Regions from separate parts of the Ralstonia pickettii genome, predicted to be linked through region 2. Evidence: predicted binding sites of a transcription regulator. Region 2 holds the regulator's gene; each other region holds the start of a gene.
The links. Region 2 encodes FliA, which starts transcription of late flagellar genes. Its sites were predicted from a motif close to CTAAAGTTTNNNNNNNNNNNGCCGNTA; they were not measured.

Region 1: the regulator FliA is predicted to act here: its motif matches at 1,047-1,073, upstream of flgM (flagellar biosynthesis anti-sigma factor FlgM).
Region 3: the regulator FliA is predicted to act here: its motif matches at 1,421-1,447, upstream of fliD (flagellar filament capping protein FliD).

What each region holds. Positions count from the first base shown of each region.
Region 1 covers NZ_CP104382.1:1,254,282-1,256,548, forward strand. The annotation lists gene flgA (flagellar basal body P-ring formation chaperone FlgA) at 124-987, shown strand; gene flgM (flagellar biosynthesis anti-sigma factor FlgM) at 1,110-1,430, shown strand; gene N5B55_RS22380 (flagella synthesis protein FlgN) at 1,552-2,013, shown strand.
Region 2 covers NZ_CP104382.1:394,111-396,377, reverse strand. The annotation lists gene N5B55_RS18540 (MBL fold metallo-hydrolase) at 1-535, shown strand, start outside; gene N5B55_RS18535 (RNA polymerase sigma factor FliA) at 604-1,365, opposite strand; gene N5B55_RS18530 (MinD/ParA family ATP-binding protein) at 1,374-2,156, opposite strand; gene flhF (flagellar biosynthesis protein FlhF) at 2,170-2,267, opposite strand, start outside.
Region 3 covers NZ_CP104382.1:767,767-770,033, reverse strand. The annotation lists gene fliD (flagellar filament capping protein FliD) at 1-1,378, opposite strand, end outside; gene uvrA (excinuclease ABC subunit UvrA) at 1,574-2,267, opposite strand, start outside.

The DNA of each region.
Region 1 (2,267 bases), 670 kb from region 2:
AGTCTAGGGGCGGGTGTGCAACACCATTCGTTCGAATAAGGGGGGGATTGGCCGACATTTCCGCATTTGGCCCTCGCGCACGCGTGGCTACACTTCACCGGACTTTTGATGAAGGGGCTGTCCATGTCCACGCGGTTTGCACGCAGCGCGCACCACCCGATCCGATCAGCCGCCACGGCCATGCCGCTGGCCGCGCGCCAGCGCAAGCTGTTGCTGATCCTGGCGCTGGGCCTGCTGGCCAGCGTCGTTCATCCGATCCTGGCGCACGCTCAAGGCATGGTGCGCGTCGGCTATCCGCCGGCCCAGGCTGCAGTTGTGCAGCCGGCCCCGCAGCCCACCACCATCCAGGGCCCGAACGCCATTCAGATGCAGATTCAGCAACAGCTGCAGTCCCAACTCGACATCTTGGGCGGCACGAATGAGACGGGTGCGCCACATGCTTCGGTGGAAGTTGGCCCCGTGGATGCACGCGTGGCCAACCAGCCTTGCGATCAGATCGACCTGATGCTGCCCGCGGCCAACCGCCTGCGCGGCCGTATACAAGTAGGCGTGCGCTGCCGTTCGCCGCATGCCTGGGCGGCCTGGGTGCCGGCCACGATCCAGATTACGGGGACGTATTACGTTGCGTCGCACCAGCTGCCGCCGGGCAAGACGCTCGATATGAGCGATCTGGAAGCCCGCACGGGCGATTTGTCGACGCTGCCGGCTTCAGTCGTGCAGCAGCCGGCCGATGTCGTGGGGCGTGTACTGCTCACGGGTGTGGCCGCCAACCAGCCGCTGCGCGCGGAAAGCCTGCGCCTGCCGATGGCGGTGCAGGCCGGCCAGACCGTCAAGCTCATCGCCGAGGGCGGTGGCTTCCAGGTCAGCAGCGACGGTCGGGCCTTGAACCAGGCCGCGGTGGGCCAAGTGGCCCAGGTGCGCACCGCCAACGGCAATGTCGTCTCGGGCATCGCACAGTCCGCCGGCGTCGTGGCGATCCAGTTTTAGGATCAAATTGATAACGGCGGATCACTTTCCTGCTGTGATGCGTAATCGATACCTGCCGCTAAAGTTTGGGCCGGGGTTGGCCGATATGGGTGTTAGGATGAACGCGCTCTTCGGAGACACCCGTGAAAATCAACCATATCGTGAACAACACGCCGGCCGTTGCGCCGACCAAGGACGCTGCGTCCGGGTCGACGCGCGCCACCGGCTCGTCCCCGGCCACCACGACGGCTTCGGGCACCACGCGCCACACTGGCGATTCGCCGTCGCTGTCGGTCCAACAAGTCTCGCGCCAAGTGGGCAGCGGCGACTTCGACGCCGCGCGCGTCGAGCAGATCCGCAGTGCCATTCAGAACGGCACGCTGAAGATGGACGCCGGCAAGATTGCCGATGCGGCGCTTTCCGACGCGCAATCGCTGCTCTCTACGCGCTCCAAGAAGGTCTGACGGGCGTTTCCCGTCGACCGTCCCCTGTATTTTCTGACGCCGCCGGTCCATTCGGACTGATCGCGGCGGGGCGGTGTGCCGGCCGGCGGCTGCCCAAGCTCCCAAGCCGAAGGTAGTCAACATGGACAACACACTGCTGATCCGCACCCTTGCCGACGAGCAGGAACTGCTGCGCGCCGCCACGCTCACCCTGGATGCTGAAGCGCAGGCGTTGCGCGATGGCGACATGGTCGAGCTCGAACGCATCACCCAGACCAAGCAAAAACAGCTCGCCGCCCTGGGCGAGGCCGACCGCGACCGCCGCCTGTGGTGGGCCCAGCATGGCGGGGCCGATCCGTACGGGCTGGTCAAATACCTGCGCACCGACGAAAACGCCAGCCGCCTGTTCGACGAGAACCTGGCCTTGGCCCGCCTGCTGCGCCAGCGCAACATCGACAACGGCACCCTGATCGACCTGCGCCTGCGCGCCACGCAGAACGCACTGTCTGTCCTGCATGCCGCAAACAACGGCGGCGGCACGCCCTACGGCCGTGACGGCAAACAGCCGCTGTCGATGCCGCGCTTCTCGGTGGTCGCGCAATAAGCCACCAGAACCCATCTTTTGAGCACAAAAGCCGCGCTTTACGCCCACGTCAATGGGCGTGAAGTGGGGCTAGCTGCTGCCGTCTGATCCTGCTATGTATAGAGGGGTCTAGCACACCACCAATCGGGGTAAACAAAAAGGTTTACATCCCATTGATGGGTGCAACAAGCATGCTGGGGATTTATTCTGCGATTTCGGCGGAGTTAATCCTCCGCGCCTGGCGACATAAACAAGAAAAACCGGAAGGAAATTGC
Region 2 (2,267 bases):
CGGCCCCTTCGCCGCGCACTTCTGCGCCGTGCAGCACTGGTCCGCGCGCGGCCTGTACGACCGCAACCGGACGCTGTGGGGCAGCTGGGCGCTACTGCATCCGCACCTGCGCTTCTGGTTCTCGGGCGATCTGGGGTATTCGCAAGACACGCGCGACATCGGTACGCGCTTCGGCCACTTCGATGTGGCGGCCATTGCCGTGGGCGCCTACGAGCCGCGCTGGTTCATGAAGGCGCAGCACATCGACCCGGCGGAAGCCGTGCAGGTCATGCAAGACATCGGCGCACGGCAGGCCGTGGGCATTCATTGGGGCACGTTCGAGCTGACGGACGAAGCGCTGGACCAGCCCATCACCGACCTGGCCCACGCGCTGAAGGCCGCCAACGTGCCCGCCGAGCGCTTCCTTCTCTTCAAGCACGGCGAGACCCGCGTGTGGGATGCCGCCGCGTCGCGGCTCGTGACCGACGTGCCCGAAGTAACCGACGTGCCGAAAGAAAAAGCGCGGCCGCGAGATGACTCGCTGGCCGCGCAGTAAGAAACTGGCAGGTCAGGCACAGACCCGGCGTCGCTCGCCATTGGCGGCGGCGCTCGGGTGATATCGGATCAGGTCGGCGTCGGCAGCCACGCACGATCGCGCAGCCGCGAGCGGATGCGGGCAATCGCCTGGCTATGGATCTGACACACGCGCGATTCCGATACGCCCATCACGGCGCCGATTTCACGCAGGTTCAGATCCTGCTCGTAGTAGAGGCTCATCATGAGCTTTTCGCGCTCGGGCAGTGCCTCGATGGCGGCGACCACCGATTCGCGCAGGTCGTGGTCCAGCAGTTGGTCCAGCGGCGTGGCGTCGTTCTCGGGCGCACGGTTCTCGATGAAGGCGTCGGCGTCTTCGCGATCGAAATCTTCGTAATACAGCAGCTGGCTGCCTTGCAGGTCGACCAGCTGCTTCTGGTATTCGGCCAGCGACATGCCCAGCGCTGCGGCAATCTCGGTTTCGGTGGGCGCGCGGCCCTTCTGCTGCTGGAGCTTCTGGATTGCCTGCTCGATCGTGCGCGCGTTGCGGCGCAGGCCGCGCGGCAGCCAATCCGAGCCGCGCAGTTCGTCCAGGATCGCGCCGCGGATACGCTGGGCCGCGTAGAACTCGAACTGCACACCCTGCGTTTCCTCATAGCGCGACAGCGCGTCGAGCAAGCCCATCATGCCGGCCTGGATCAGGTCGTCCAGCTCAACGCTGGCCGGCAGCTTGACCATCATCTGGTTGGCAATGCGACGCACGAGCGGTGCGTACGTGGCCATCTCGTCGGACTTGGTCTTGCGACCGGTTGCGGTGTACATATCCATGCCTGCCTTTGACGCTTCGTTCATGCTGCGCCTCAATAAACCAATTCGGCCGCGCGTGCGGTGGCGCCGGGTGTCGCTGTCGATGCCGACATTGACGTTGCTTGCGCCGATTCATCTGCCGGCTCCTGAGCCGGTGCCCGCGCCGACATGACCACCCGTGACGGCGCACTGCCATCACCGGCTTGGGCCTCGGCGCTGGCCCAGCTCAACATTTCTTCGGCAAGCTGGCGGAAGGCCATGGCCGAAGGCGATGCGGGAAACGCACTCGCCACGGGCTTGCCGAGCGAGAGCGCGAGTTCTACGTGCCGGTCCTCGGGGAGGTAGCCGGCGAAATCGATCCGGGTGTTCAGGTACTGGCCCACGGTGTTGGCCAGGTTGCCGAACACGCGCACGGCGGAATCCACCGAATGCGCGCCGCACACCACGGTGCGGATGCCGGCGCCGCCTTGCAGCACGGCGGTTTTCTTGAGCAGCGTGTAAGCGCTCTTGATGCCTTCCGGACCATCCGAGAAGGTCAGCAGCACGTCGTCGCACGCTTCGGCCACGGTGCCCAGCGCCCGCGTGCCGAAATGCGCTGCCACGAGGGTCACATCCGCCGTCTCGTCGTGCTCCTCAAGCACACCGGCCATGGCCAGCACGGTCTGCGCGCTCACCACAGCGGTATCGCGGCCCATGCCGGACAGCGCGATGCGCAGGTTGTCGACAAAGTCATCGACCTGCTCTTCCGCGCCGATCACGAGCACGCGGCGGGCAGCGGCATGACCGAGCATGCGCCGCAGCCCTGCGGCTTGATCCTTGGCGAATGGCGTCGTCATGGTCGCCCCCTTGTCAGGCGAAATCGAAAGCGGCCAGGCCGGGTTCGCGGTTGCCTGCGTTGCGTGACACCGCACCCTGGGCCACGAGCAGCGATTCGTCCGAATCCAGCG
Region 3 (2,267 bases), 370 kb from region 2:
TGAGCGTGACCGACAGGCTGTCGTTCACGCCGCTCTGGATGGTCGTGTTAGCGGCCGCCGAGCCCTTGAGCGAGCCCTGCGTCGCCAGTTGAGTGACGTTGACGGCATAACTGCCGGCTTGCGTGGTCGTTGAAAACGACGCGACCTTCAGCAGCGAATCCGTTGTCACGCCGGTGCCGGCAAATACGGCCGCCACCTGGCTGGGCGATTTCTTTAGGGCCGCGGACAGCTTGGGGTCGTCAATCGACAGCGTCCCTTCCTTGTCCATCGTTACGCCGATGCTGCCAAGCGACTGGAACGCGCCGTTGCCGATGCCCTGGCCCAGCACGTCGGTCAGCTGGTTGATCATCGCCTTGGTGCTGACGTCGCCGGCCAGCGCGCCGTTGTTGGCGGCGTTCGCGGTATCGAATTTGGTCAACGCGTTGAGCTGGATGCGCAGCGCGTTGTACGCCTTGACGAAGTTCAGCACCGATTGGCTGGCCTGGCCCGCGTCGCTGCCCACCGTCACGGTCGTGCTGCCGGTCTTGGCGAGCGTGAACGACGTGCCGTCCACCACATCCGTCAGTGTGTTGGTGGCGCTTTGCACGCTGATGCCGTTGACAGTGGCAAGCGCGTTGCGGCCTGTGGCCACCTCGGTCATGTTCTGCGTGCCGCTCGGGTCGTGGCTCAACAGGGATTGCAGAGCCGGGTCGCCCGACACGGAAATCTTCATCTCCGAATTGGCGCCGCCCGCAGTGGACGTCAGCACCAGCCGATAAGGCGAGCTGCTGCCGTCGTTGACGATGCTGGCCGAGACGCCCAGGTTGGCGCTATTGATGGCGTCGCGGATGCCGGCGAGCGTATTGTTCGATGGGTCGATGGTGATCGAGCCGCCGGCCTGGTTGCCGTTCTGCGTGAACGCGGCGCCCGTGTATTTGCCATTGGCAAAGCTGCCGCCCGAGACGCTCCCAAACGAGAAGGTGAGGGTGGTGGGCGTGCCGCCGCCAATGGGCGTCTTGCTGGACGCCTGCCCGGCGGCCGATAGCACCTGCGCCTGCGCAAGCTGCGTCACGTTGATTTGGTACGTGCCAGCCGGCGCCGTATTGGACAGCGAAGCCGTGAGGATCGACGTGTCGTGCCCGCTGGCCTTGTTTCCGGTGAATGTGTCCGGGTTGTTCAGGGCCGCCATCGCGGTCTGGAAGGTCGACAGCGCGCTTTTGAGCGAGCCGACTGCCGACAGTTGCGTCTGAAAGGCCTTTTGCTGCGTCTGCCGCAGCGTCATGCCCTTGCTTTCCGCCTGGATCAGCTTCGTGACAAGGGTGTTGACGTCGATGTTCGTCCCGATGCCCGGAATCGAGATCGGCGGAACGTAGTTGTTGCTCGTGGACGAGGTGGCCATGGTCGGACGCGCGCAAACGCTTTCTTCACAATCTCCACAATGTGACGGCAGCGAGGCGCGCTTCTTTAGGGCAAACCCTGCTCGGACAGGCTTTGCGCACCGGTTTGCTCAGGAAAGCGAAAGGATTGCTGGCGCCACATCACCGCGAGCGCCTCGCCGACGGTCTCCACCGGTGCGGAGACCGCCGCGGCCACGCTAGACCGTCTCGCCTTCCTTGCTCGGATCGACCTGCTTGCCGCGCGCCAGCACCGGCACCAACGCGGCGCCAGTATGGCTGGCCGGCACGCGCGTCAACGCCTCCGGCCCGCAAGCCGCGACGATCGTGCCGCCTTCGTCGCCGCCTTCGGGGCCGAGATCGAGGATCCAGTCCGCCTCGGCAATCACGTCGAGGTCGTGCTCGATCACGATCACGCTGTGGCCGCCGTCCGCCAGCCGATGCAGCACGCGAATGAGCTTGGCCACGTCGGCCATGTGCAGACCCACGGTCGGCTCGTCCAGGACGTACAGCGTGTGGGGCGGCTTCTGGCCGCGACGCGTCACGTCATCGCGCACCTTGGACAGTTCGGTGACGAGCTTGATGCGCTGCGCCTCGCCCCCGGACAGCGTGGGCGAGGGCTGGCCGAGCGTCAGGTAGCCGAGGCCGACGTCCTTCATCAACTGCAGCGGATGGGCAATGCTGTTCATCGCACCAAAGAATTCGACCGCTTCGTCGATCTCCATGGTCAGCACATCGCCGATGTTCTTGCCGCGCCAGGTGACGGCAAGCGTCTCGGCATTGAAGCGCTGGCCGTGGCACACGTCGCAGCCGACCTTCACGTCGGGCAGGAAGCTCATGGCGATGGTGCGCACGCCCTGGCCTTCACAGGCGGGGCAGCGGCCGTCGCCGGTG